DNA from 2 places in the Cupriavidus sp. SK-3 genome. Region 1 is predicted to be linked to the other one. Evidence: predicted binding sites of a transcription regulator. Region 1 holds the regulator's gene; the other holds the start of a gene.
What was found. The regulator HrcA, encoded in region 1, represses chaperone genes, less so after heat shock. The targets are predictions, from matches to a motif close to TTAGCACTCNNNNNNNNNGAGTGCTAA.
Positions count from the first base shown of each region.

Region 1 (4,393 bases):
CGCGGCCTCGCTGGTAATGACGGAGATCGCCAGGCTGATACGGGCAAGTTCGCCGCCCGAGGCCACCTTGGCGAGGGGACGCGCGCTGACGCCGGCATGGCCGGCCACCAGGAATTCGACTTGTTCCAGGCCGTGGCTTTGCCCTTCGTCGAGCGGGTGCAGCGCCACCGCGAAACTGCCGCCCGCCATGGACAGGCCTTGCATGGCGTCCGTGACGGCGGCCGACAGGCTTTCGGCCGCCACCTTGCGGGCGGCGCCGAGGTGCTGGGCGATGGTCAGGTAAGCGGCTCGGGCTGCGGCCTCGCGCGCCATCGCCTTGTTCAGGTCCTGGGCGGACTGGAGGTCGTCGAGCTGCTGGCGGCGGGCCATCAGTTCGTCGGGCAGTTGCTCAGGCGGCAGCCGGTACTTGCGCGCGGTGGTGTGCAGGGCCTGCATGCGCGCCTCCACCAGTTGCAGGCGTTCGGGGTCGAGATCGAGCCGGTCGACATAGCGGTTGAGCGAGTGAGCGGCCTCCTCGACCTGCACCAGGGCCGGGTCCAGCGCCGCCAGCACGTCGCCCAGGCCGGGATCGACGCCCGCCAGCTGGCGCAGCCGCTGCACAACGCTGTTGAGTGCCGACAGTACCGAGCCATCGGCCTCGGACAGCGCTTCCAGTGCTGCGCGGCTGCCCTCGATCAGCCCCGCGGCGTGCGACAACCGGTTGTATTCGGCCTGGATGTCTTCCCACTCTCCGGGTTGCGGTGCCAGCTTCTCGAGTTCGCCGACCTGCCATTCGAGCCGTTCGCGTTCAAGCTGCATCTCGCGCGAGCGGTGCTCGATGGTTTCGCGCTGGCGCACGCAGGCACGCCACGAGCGCCAGGCCTCGGCTACGGCGCCCGCCTGGGCGGTAAGGCCGGCATGGGCATCCAGCAGCAGGCGCTGGGCGTCCGGGCGCAGCAGCAACTGGTGGGCGTGCTGGCCGTGGATGTCGACCAGGCGGTCGCCGATGTCGCGCAACTGGCCCAGCGTGGCGGCGGCGCCATTGATAAAGGCCTTGCTGCGCCCGCCGGCGTCGACGGTCCGGCGCAGCAGCACGGTGCCATCGTCGCCGGTGAGGTCGTGTTCGGCCAGCCAGGCATCGAGCCCGGCGGGGGTGGCGAAGGTGGCGCTGATGCTGGTCCGGGCGGCGCCTTCGCGGACCACGCCGGCGTCGGCGCGCTCACCCAGCACCAGGGCCAGCGCATCGATCAGGATCGACTTGCCGGCGCCGGTCTCGCCGGTGAAGACGGTGAAGCCCGGGGAGAAGTCGAGGTCGAGCGTATCGACGATGACGAAATCGCGGATGGACAGGCTGCGCAGCATCGTGGGCGACGGGTCGGGGTCAGGGGCGGGTTCGGTTTGGGGGCGGCGGATCTGGGCCGGATCGGTCAGGATCGGCGCGGCTCAGAGCCGGTTGTCTTCGCTCGGGTACTCGTGCCAGTGCAGCTTCTTGCGCAGCGTGGCGTAATAGTTGTAGCCGATCGGATGCAGCAGGTTGACGGTCTTGGCCGACCGGCGAACCACAATGCGGTCGCCCGGCAGCAGCGAGGTCAGTGACTGCATGTCGAAGTTGACGCTCGCGTCGCGCGCCGTGGCCACCTCGATCGAGACTTCGGCGTCATGCGGCAGGACGATCGGGCGGTTGGACAGCGCATGCGGGGCAATCGGCACCAGCACCAGCCCCGACAGGGTGGGGTGCAGGATCGGGCCGCCCGCCGACAGCGCATAGGCGGTCGAGCCGGTCGGCGTCGAGACGATCAGGCCGTCCGAACGCTGGTTGTACATGAAGTGGCCATCCACGGAGACCGCCAGTTCGACCATGCCGGAGATGCCGGAACGGTTGACCACGACGTCATTGAAGGCCAGCGCGGAAAAGATCACGCCGTCGTCGCGTACCACCTGCGACTCCAGCAGCATGCGGGTCTCCGACTCGTAGCGGCCTGCAAGCATGTCGGGCAGCACCGAATGCACGTCTTGCAACGGGATGTCGGTCATGAAGCCGAGGCGCCCGTGGTTCACGCCGATCAGCGGCACCGGGTAGCCGGCCAGCTGGCGCGCCAGGCCCAGCAAGGTACCGTCGCCGCCGAGTACCACCGCCACATCGGCATGCTTGCCGATCTCGTCCGGCGCCAGCGCCGGATAGTCGGTCAGCCCGGTAGCCATCGCGGTTTCGCGCTCGAACACCACATCCTGGCCGTTCCGGAGGATGCAGGCGGCCAGATCCTCCAGCGGGCCCTCGATGCCGGCGGTGGCGTACCTGCCGATCAGGGCGACGGTGCGAAAGGGCGCGCGCGCGGCGCCGGGCGTGGGGAGCGAAGACATGCCGGGATTAGACCATACCGCCGCGACCATTGTCAGCAGATGGGCACCTGCGGCTGGGCCGGAACACGGATGAGCCGCCCGAACGGCGTAAACTTGCGTAAAATCGGGAACATCATGGATGAACGTGCAAAAACGCTTCTCAAAACCCTGATCGAGCGCTATATCGCCGAGGGACAACCCGTGGGCTCACGGACCTTGTCGAAGTACTCCGGGCTCGATCTGTCCCCTGCCACCATCCGCAATGTGATGTCGGATCTGGAGGAGATGGGGTTCATTGCCAGCCCGCATACCTCGGCCGGGCGCATTCCGACGCCGCGGGGTTATCGCTTGTTCGTCGACACCATGCTGACCGCCCAGCCGCTGGATGGCGCGCTCAACCTCGCTGAACTGACGGGCAAGATCCAGGGCCAGTTGCGCGGCCAGCAGCTTGGGCCGCAGCGGATGATCACCTCGGCGGCTCATACCTTGTCCAACCTGTCGCAGTTCGCCGGCGTGGTGATGACCCCGCGCCGTGCCCAGGCGTTCCGCCAGGTGGAATTCATGCGGCTCTCGGACAAGCGCATTCTGCTGATCATCGTCACGCCGGAGGGCGATGTGCAGAACCGCATCATCCAGACCGAACTGCCATATTCCCCGTCGCAACTGGTCGAGGCGGCCAATTTCATCAACTCGCACTTTGCCGGCATGAGCTTCGACAATGTGCGCGACCACCTGCGCGGCGAACTGCAGGCGCTGCGCATGGATATGTCGCAACTGATGCAGGCCGCGGTGGAGGCGGGCAGCAACGCCATGGCCGAGGAAGAGGACGATCACGTCTTTATCTCGGGCGAGCGCAAGTTGCTCGAAGTGGAGGATCTTTCCTCCAGCATGGAAAAACTGCGCAAGCTGTTCGACGTGTTCGAGCACAAGACCGGCCTGCTCAAGCTGCTCGATGTCTCCAGCCACGCCCAGGGCGTGCAGATCTTCATCGGCGGCGAGAGCAAGCTGGTGCCGCTGGAAGACATGGCGGTCATCACCGCGCCCTATGAAGTCGACGGCCAGATCGTCGGCACGCTCGGGGTGATCGGGCCGACCCGCATGGCCTACGAGCGGGTGATCCCGATCGTCGACATCACCGCGCGCCTGTTGTCCAGCGCGCTCAGCCAGAACTAGTGTCGTCCTGGCCCGGTCTCACAGACTGCCTGTTCCGTTCATCCTGTAAGCTCGGCGAGACCTGGCGGCCGCGCGCCCTGTGCCCGTGCCGCTCCGCCACACCGGAAATTACATGACGTTTACTCCCGAGCCGGCCTATCAGCATGGCCAGGCGCCGCGTACGGCGATCCTGCTGATCAACCTCGGCACACCCGATGCGCCGACGCCTAAAGCGGTCGGCAGCTACCTCAAGCAGTTCCTGTCGGATCCGCGCGTCGTGGAGATTCCCCGCGCCGCATGGCTGCCGATCCTGTATGGCCTCATCCTGCCGCTGCGCTCGCGTGCGTCGGCGATGAAGTACGAATCGATCTGGCTGCGCGAAGCCCATATGACGGGGTCGCCGCTGCTGGTGCACACCGAGCGCCAGGCCCACGCCTTGCAGTTGTTGCTCAACCAGCTTGGCCACGAAGTTACCGTGGCGTGCGCCATGCGTTATGGCAACCCCTCGATCGGCTCGGTGCTGGAGGCGCTGCGGCGCCAGGGGACCGAGCGCATCCTGCTGCTGCCCCTGTACCCGCAATATTCAGGCACCACCACCGCGACCGCCTTCGACGAGGCGTTTCGTGTGCTCAAGGCGTGGCGAAACCAGCCGGAGCTGCGGCTGGTCAAGCATTTTCACGACCATCCGGCGTACATTGCGGCTTTGCACCAGCAGGTCGGGGCATACTGGGCGCAACACGGCACACCGGATTTCGCGCGTGGCGACAAGCTGATCCTGTCGTTTCACGGGGTGCCGCGCAGGACGCTGGAACTGGGCGATCCCTACCACTGCGAATGCCTGAAAACCGGGCGCCTGCTGGGCGAGGCGCTGGGTTTGCCGCCGGGGCAGTACCAGGTCACGTTCCAGTCGCGCTTCGGCAAG
Region 1 covers NZ_JFJV02000210.1:9,501-13,893, reverse strand. Annotated here, with positions in the region: gene recN (DNA repair protein RecN) at 1-1,341, opposite strand, end outside; gene CF70_RS20130 (NAD kinase) at 1,423-2,340, opposite strand; gene hrcA (heat-inducible transcriptional repressor HrcA) at 2,455-3,492, shown strand; gene hemH (ferrochelatase) at 3,605-4,393, shown strand, end outside.

Region 2 (4,393 bases), on a different contig from region 1:
CCGCGCGAGCGCATGGCGCTGGCCGACGACAAGAACTATCACGCGTGCCGGACCGCGGTGCTGGACTTCCTGTATCGCAAGCAGCGCAATCCGGCGCTGAAGGAAGCCGCCTGAGCGAACGCCGGCAAGCGGGCGCGGCGGCATGGCAGGCCGGCATTGTCCAATGCGATGGGCACGGCCCGTCCGCTCCGCTATCATGAACCTCAAACCACATCGCCCCAGCCCGCCATGACCACCACGCCTGCCACGCCTGCCACGCCCGCTGCCCCGACTTTCGCCGCCGCGAAGTACATCAAGGAAATCGGCCGGGGCGTCAACGGCGCCCGCGCGCTGCCGCGCGAGGACGCGCAGGCCTTGTTCGATGCCATGCTGGCCGGCCGCGTGGCCGATATCGAGCTGGGCGCGGTGCTGATGGCCTATCGCATCAAGGGCGAAGCCCCGCACGAGCTGGCCGGCATGCTTGATGCCGCGCACGCGCACTGCCTGCCGCTGGCCGCGCCACCGGACCGCATCGTTGTGACCATCCCAAGCTACAACGGTGCGCGCAAGCAGCCCAACCTGGTACCGCTGCTGGCCCTGTTGCTGGCGCGCGAAGGCATTCCCGTGCTGGTGCACGGCAGCCGCCAGTTCAACGGGCGTGTGACCAGCCTCTCTCTGTTCGAGGCGCTGGGCATCTCGCCGTGCAGCTCCGTGGCGCAGGCCGAAGCCCAGCTTCGCAGCAAGGACAGCCAGCCGGGCCCGCTGGCGGTGCTGCCGATCGACGTGCTGTCGCCGGCGCTGGCCGCCATGCTCGACAGGCGCATGCAGATCGGCTTGCGCAACTCCGCGCACACAGTGGTCAAGATGCTCCAGCCGGTCGGCACCCACTCCCCGGCGGAAGCGCTGCGCCTGTACAGCTACACCCATCCCGAGTACCGCGAAACGCTGACCGACTACTTCTCTCGCGAGCCCGCCAATGTGCTGCTGGCGCGCGGCACCGAAGGCGAAGTGGTGGCCGATGCGCGGCGCAGCAGCCGCATCGACTGGCTGCACGACGGGCATCAGCGCACGCTGGTCGATCCCACCGCGGGCTCCATCACCGAAGTGCCGGAATTGCCACCCGGCAGCGACGTGGACCAGACTGCGGCCTGGATCCGCCTCGTGCTGGACGGCAAGACACCCGTCCCGGCTCCGATCGCTACGCAGATCGAGGCGATCCGCGACTGCCTGCAACAGGGAACGCGCGTGACCTGGGCCAGCCCGGTCTGAGGCAGGCCCGGGCGCTTTCAGCGCTTGCGCTGCGGCAGCGGGATGCGATCGTCCTCGCCGGGCACGCGCGGGAACTGGTCATCCTCCCAGCGCTGGGAGGCTGCCTCGATCGCTTCCTTGCTGCTGGCGACGAAATTCCAGAAGATAAAACGGTGCCCGTCCGTCGGATCGCCGCCTAGCAGCATCACGCGCGAAGGCGCCTGCGCGGTCAGCGTCACCGGCACGCCAGGCACCAGCACCGCCAAATGGCGTTCCGGCAATATTTCGCCATCCAGCGCAACGCTGCCGTCCACCGGATAGATGCCACGTTCGGCATGCTCCGGCGGAATCTCCAGGCTGGCACCCGCATCCAGCTCGATGGCCACATAGAGCGTGCGGCTGAACACCTTCACGGGAGCCTCCGCGCCAAAGGCATCTCCGGCGATCACCGTCATCCGCACCCCGGGGCGCTCCAGCTTGGGCAGCGTTGCGGCGGGGTGATGATGGAAGGACGGTTCGACGTTTTCAAACGCCTTTGGCAACGCCACCCAGGTCTGTATGCCATGCAGGCGCGGCCCGGCATCGCGGGCGGCCTGCGGCGAGCGTTCCGAGTGCGCGATGCCCTTTCCCGCCGTCATCCAGTTCACGTCGCCCGGCCTGATCACCTGCTTGCTGCCAAGGCTGTCGTGGTGAAGGATCTCGCCTTCGAACAGGTAAGTGACGGTCGCCAGCCCAATATGTGGATGCGGGCGCACGTCTGCACCTTCCCCCGGAGGCATCGCCACGGGTCCCATATGGTCGAAGAAGATAAACGGCCCGACGGTCTGCGTTGCCGCCGCAGGTAGCAGCCGGCTGACGGCAAAGTCGCCAAGGTCACGCGTATGCGGCTTGAGCAAGTGTTCGATAGCAGACATGAATTCTCCCCGGTTCGGTCGATGCTGGCGGATAGCGCAAATGAAAAGAGTGTAGCCGCTGTAGAAACACTGCATCTCATTTGGCGATAGAACCGAAGGGCGCGTGGTCCCTCTAACCCATGTCGGATCGTTCGGGGGCTCGCATGAGATAGTGGCCACGCCACATCACGCAAAGCCCCTCGCAAGAAACGCTATGTGAAAACAGATTTCGATTATCAGGAACTATCAACCCTATAACTACTCCAACTTAGCAGTCCCCCGGCTTGAGTGCTAATATGTGTTGCAATGCAGTGCGTGGCCCCCCATGGGTTGGCGTACGCGGGCAACCCACCCGCCGGATGCAAAAGGAGCAATCGAGTGAACGCGGTCCTATCTGCTGACCAAACCCAAATGACCAACCGTCTGCCCACGGTGCCCCAAGGTACCGGCACGTTTGCGCTGACGCTTCCCGGAACGCTGGGAAATCTGGACAGCTATATCCAGGCTGTCCACCGTATTCCCCTGCTCACCCCCGAGGAAGAGCAGCGGCTCGCGCGCGAGCTGCGCGAGCATGACTCCGTTGACGCGGCGCGCCGCATGGTGCTGTCGCACCTGCGCCTGGTGGTGTCCATCGCCCGCCAGTACCTCGGCTACGGCCTGCCCCATGCGGACCTGATCCAGGAAGGCAATATCGGCCTGATGAAGGCCGTGAAGCGCTTCGACCCGGACCAGGGCGTGCGCCTGGTGTCGTATGCGATGCACTGGATCAAGGCCGAGATCCACGAATACGTGCTGAAGAACTGGCGCATGGTCAAGGTGGCTACCACCAAGGCCCAGCGCAAGCTGTTCTTCAACCTGCGCAGCCACAAGCAGGGTGCCCATACCTTCACCCCGGAACAGATCGACGCGGTTGCGCGCGAGCTGAACGTCAAGCCGGAAGAAGTGATGGAGATGGAAACCCGCCTGTCAGGTGGTGACCTGGCGCTCGAAGGCCAGATCGACGACGGCGAAGAGGAATTCGCTCCCATCGCCTACCTGGCCGACAACCACAACGAACCCACCCGCGTGATCGAGGCCCAGCGCCACGACCGCATGCAGGTGCAAGGCCTGGAGGAAGCGCTGTCCAAGCTCGACGACCGCAGCCGCCGCATCATCGAAGCGCGCTGGCTGCAGGTCAACGACGACGGGTCCGGCGGTTCCACGCTGCACGAACTGGCTGACGAATTCGGCGTCTCGGCCGAACGTATCCGTCAGATCGAAACCGCGGCGATGAAAAAGATGAAGGGAGCGCTGCAGGCATTTGCCTGAGGCGCGCCGGGCGGCGGCGGGCATTTCACCCCCGCCCTTTCCCGAAAGCAACAGGGCCGGTCTCGCGACCGGCCCTGTTTCATTTTGTCTGCCGGTTACACCGGCCGCGCCCCTCAGGAAGCAAGCAGTTGCTTGATGTCGTGCGCAATTGGCTCCGGTCCCTGGCCATGGCGAATGAACAGCCGCAGCTTCCCGCTGGGGTCGAACACATAGCTGCCCGCCGAGTGGTCCATGGTGTAGTTGGACGGCGATGTGCCTGGCACCTTGGCGTAGAACACCTTGAAGTCCTTGGCGACCTTCTGCAGCGCGGCGTCGTCGGCCGGGCGCATGCCCAGGAAGCGCGGATCGAAGGCCGGCACGTATTGCGCCAGCAGCGCCTGCGTGTCGCGTTCGGGGTCGACCGTGACAAAGAGCACCTGCACCTTGTCGGCATCCGGCCCCAGTTGCTCCATGACCGCCTTCAACTCAGCCATGGTGGTCGGGCACACATCGGGACAATGCGTATAGCCGAAGAACATCACCACCGCCTTGCCCTTGAAGTCCGCGATCGAGCGCACCTTGCCGTTGTGATCGGTGAGGACGAAGTCCTTGCCGAATTCACTGCCACCGGTGATATCGACGTTCTTGAAAGACGCACGCTGCTGGCCGCATGCAGCAAGCAGCAGCGAGCACAACGCCAGCAGGCACAACCGGCGGAAGGTGGCGAAAGTGGGCAGGAAGCCCGGAGGGAAGCGGTTCGGCATGCGGGTTCGGGTGGTTTGGCGAGCCACGACCGCCCGGCAATCGGCCGGACGCGGCAAGGTCACATTAACAGATGTGATGCAGTATCGCCGATTGGGGCCGCCGCGCGCTCAGGCCGCGACAAGATGTCGCAAGCCGCCGTCCGGCCGCTCAGCCTTGCGGCAGGAACTTGAAATAGTGATCGACCAGCAGCGCGGCGAACAGCAGCGAGAGGTAAAGGATCG
Region 2 covers NZ_JFJV02000042.1:30,927-35,319, reverse strand. Annotated here, with positions in the region: gene CF70_RS04715 (ABC transporter ATP-binding protein) at 1-114, shown strand, start outside; gene ybiB (DNA-binding protein YbiB) at 229-1,248, shown strand; gene CF70_RS04705 (pirin family protein) at 1,266-2,141, opposite strand; gene rpoH (RNA polymerase sigma factor RpoH) at 2,532-3,428, shown strand; gene CF70_RS04695 (SCO family protein) at 3,542-4,171, opposite strand; gene CF70_RS04690 (heme o synthase) at 4,320-4,393, opposite strand, start outside.
Region 2: the regulator HrcA is predicted to act here: its motif matches at 2,389-2,415, upstream of rpoH (RNA polymerase sigma factor RpoH).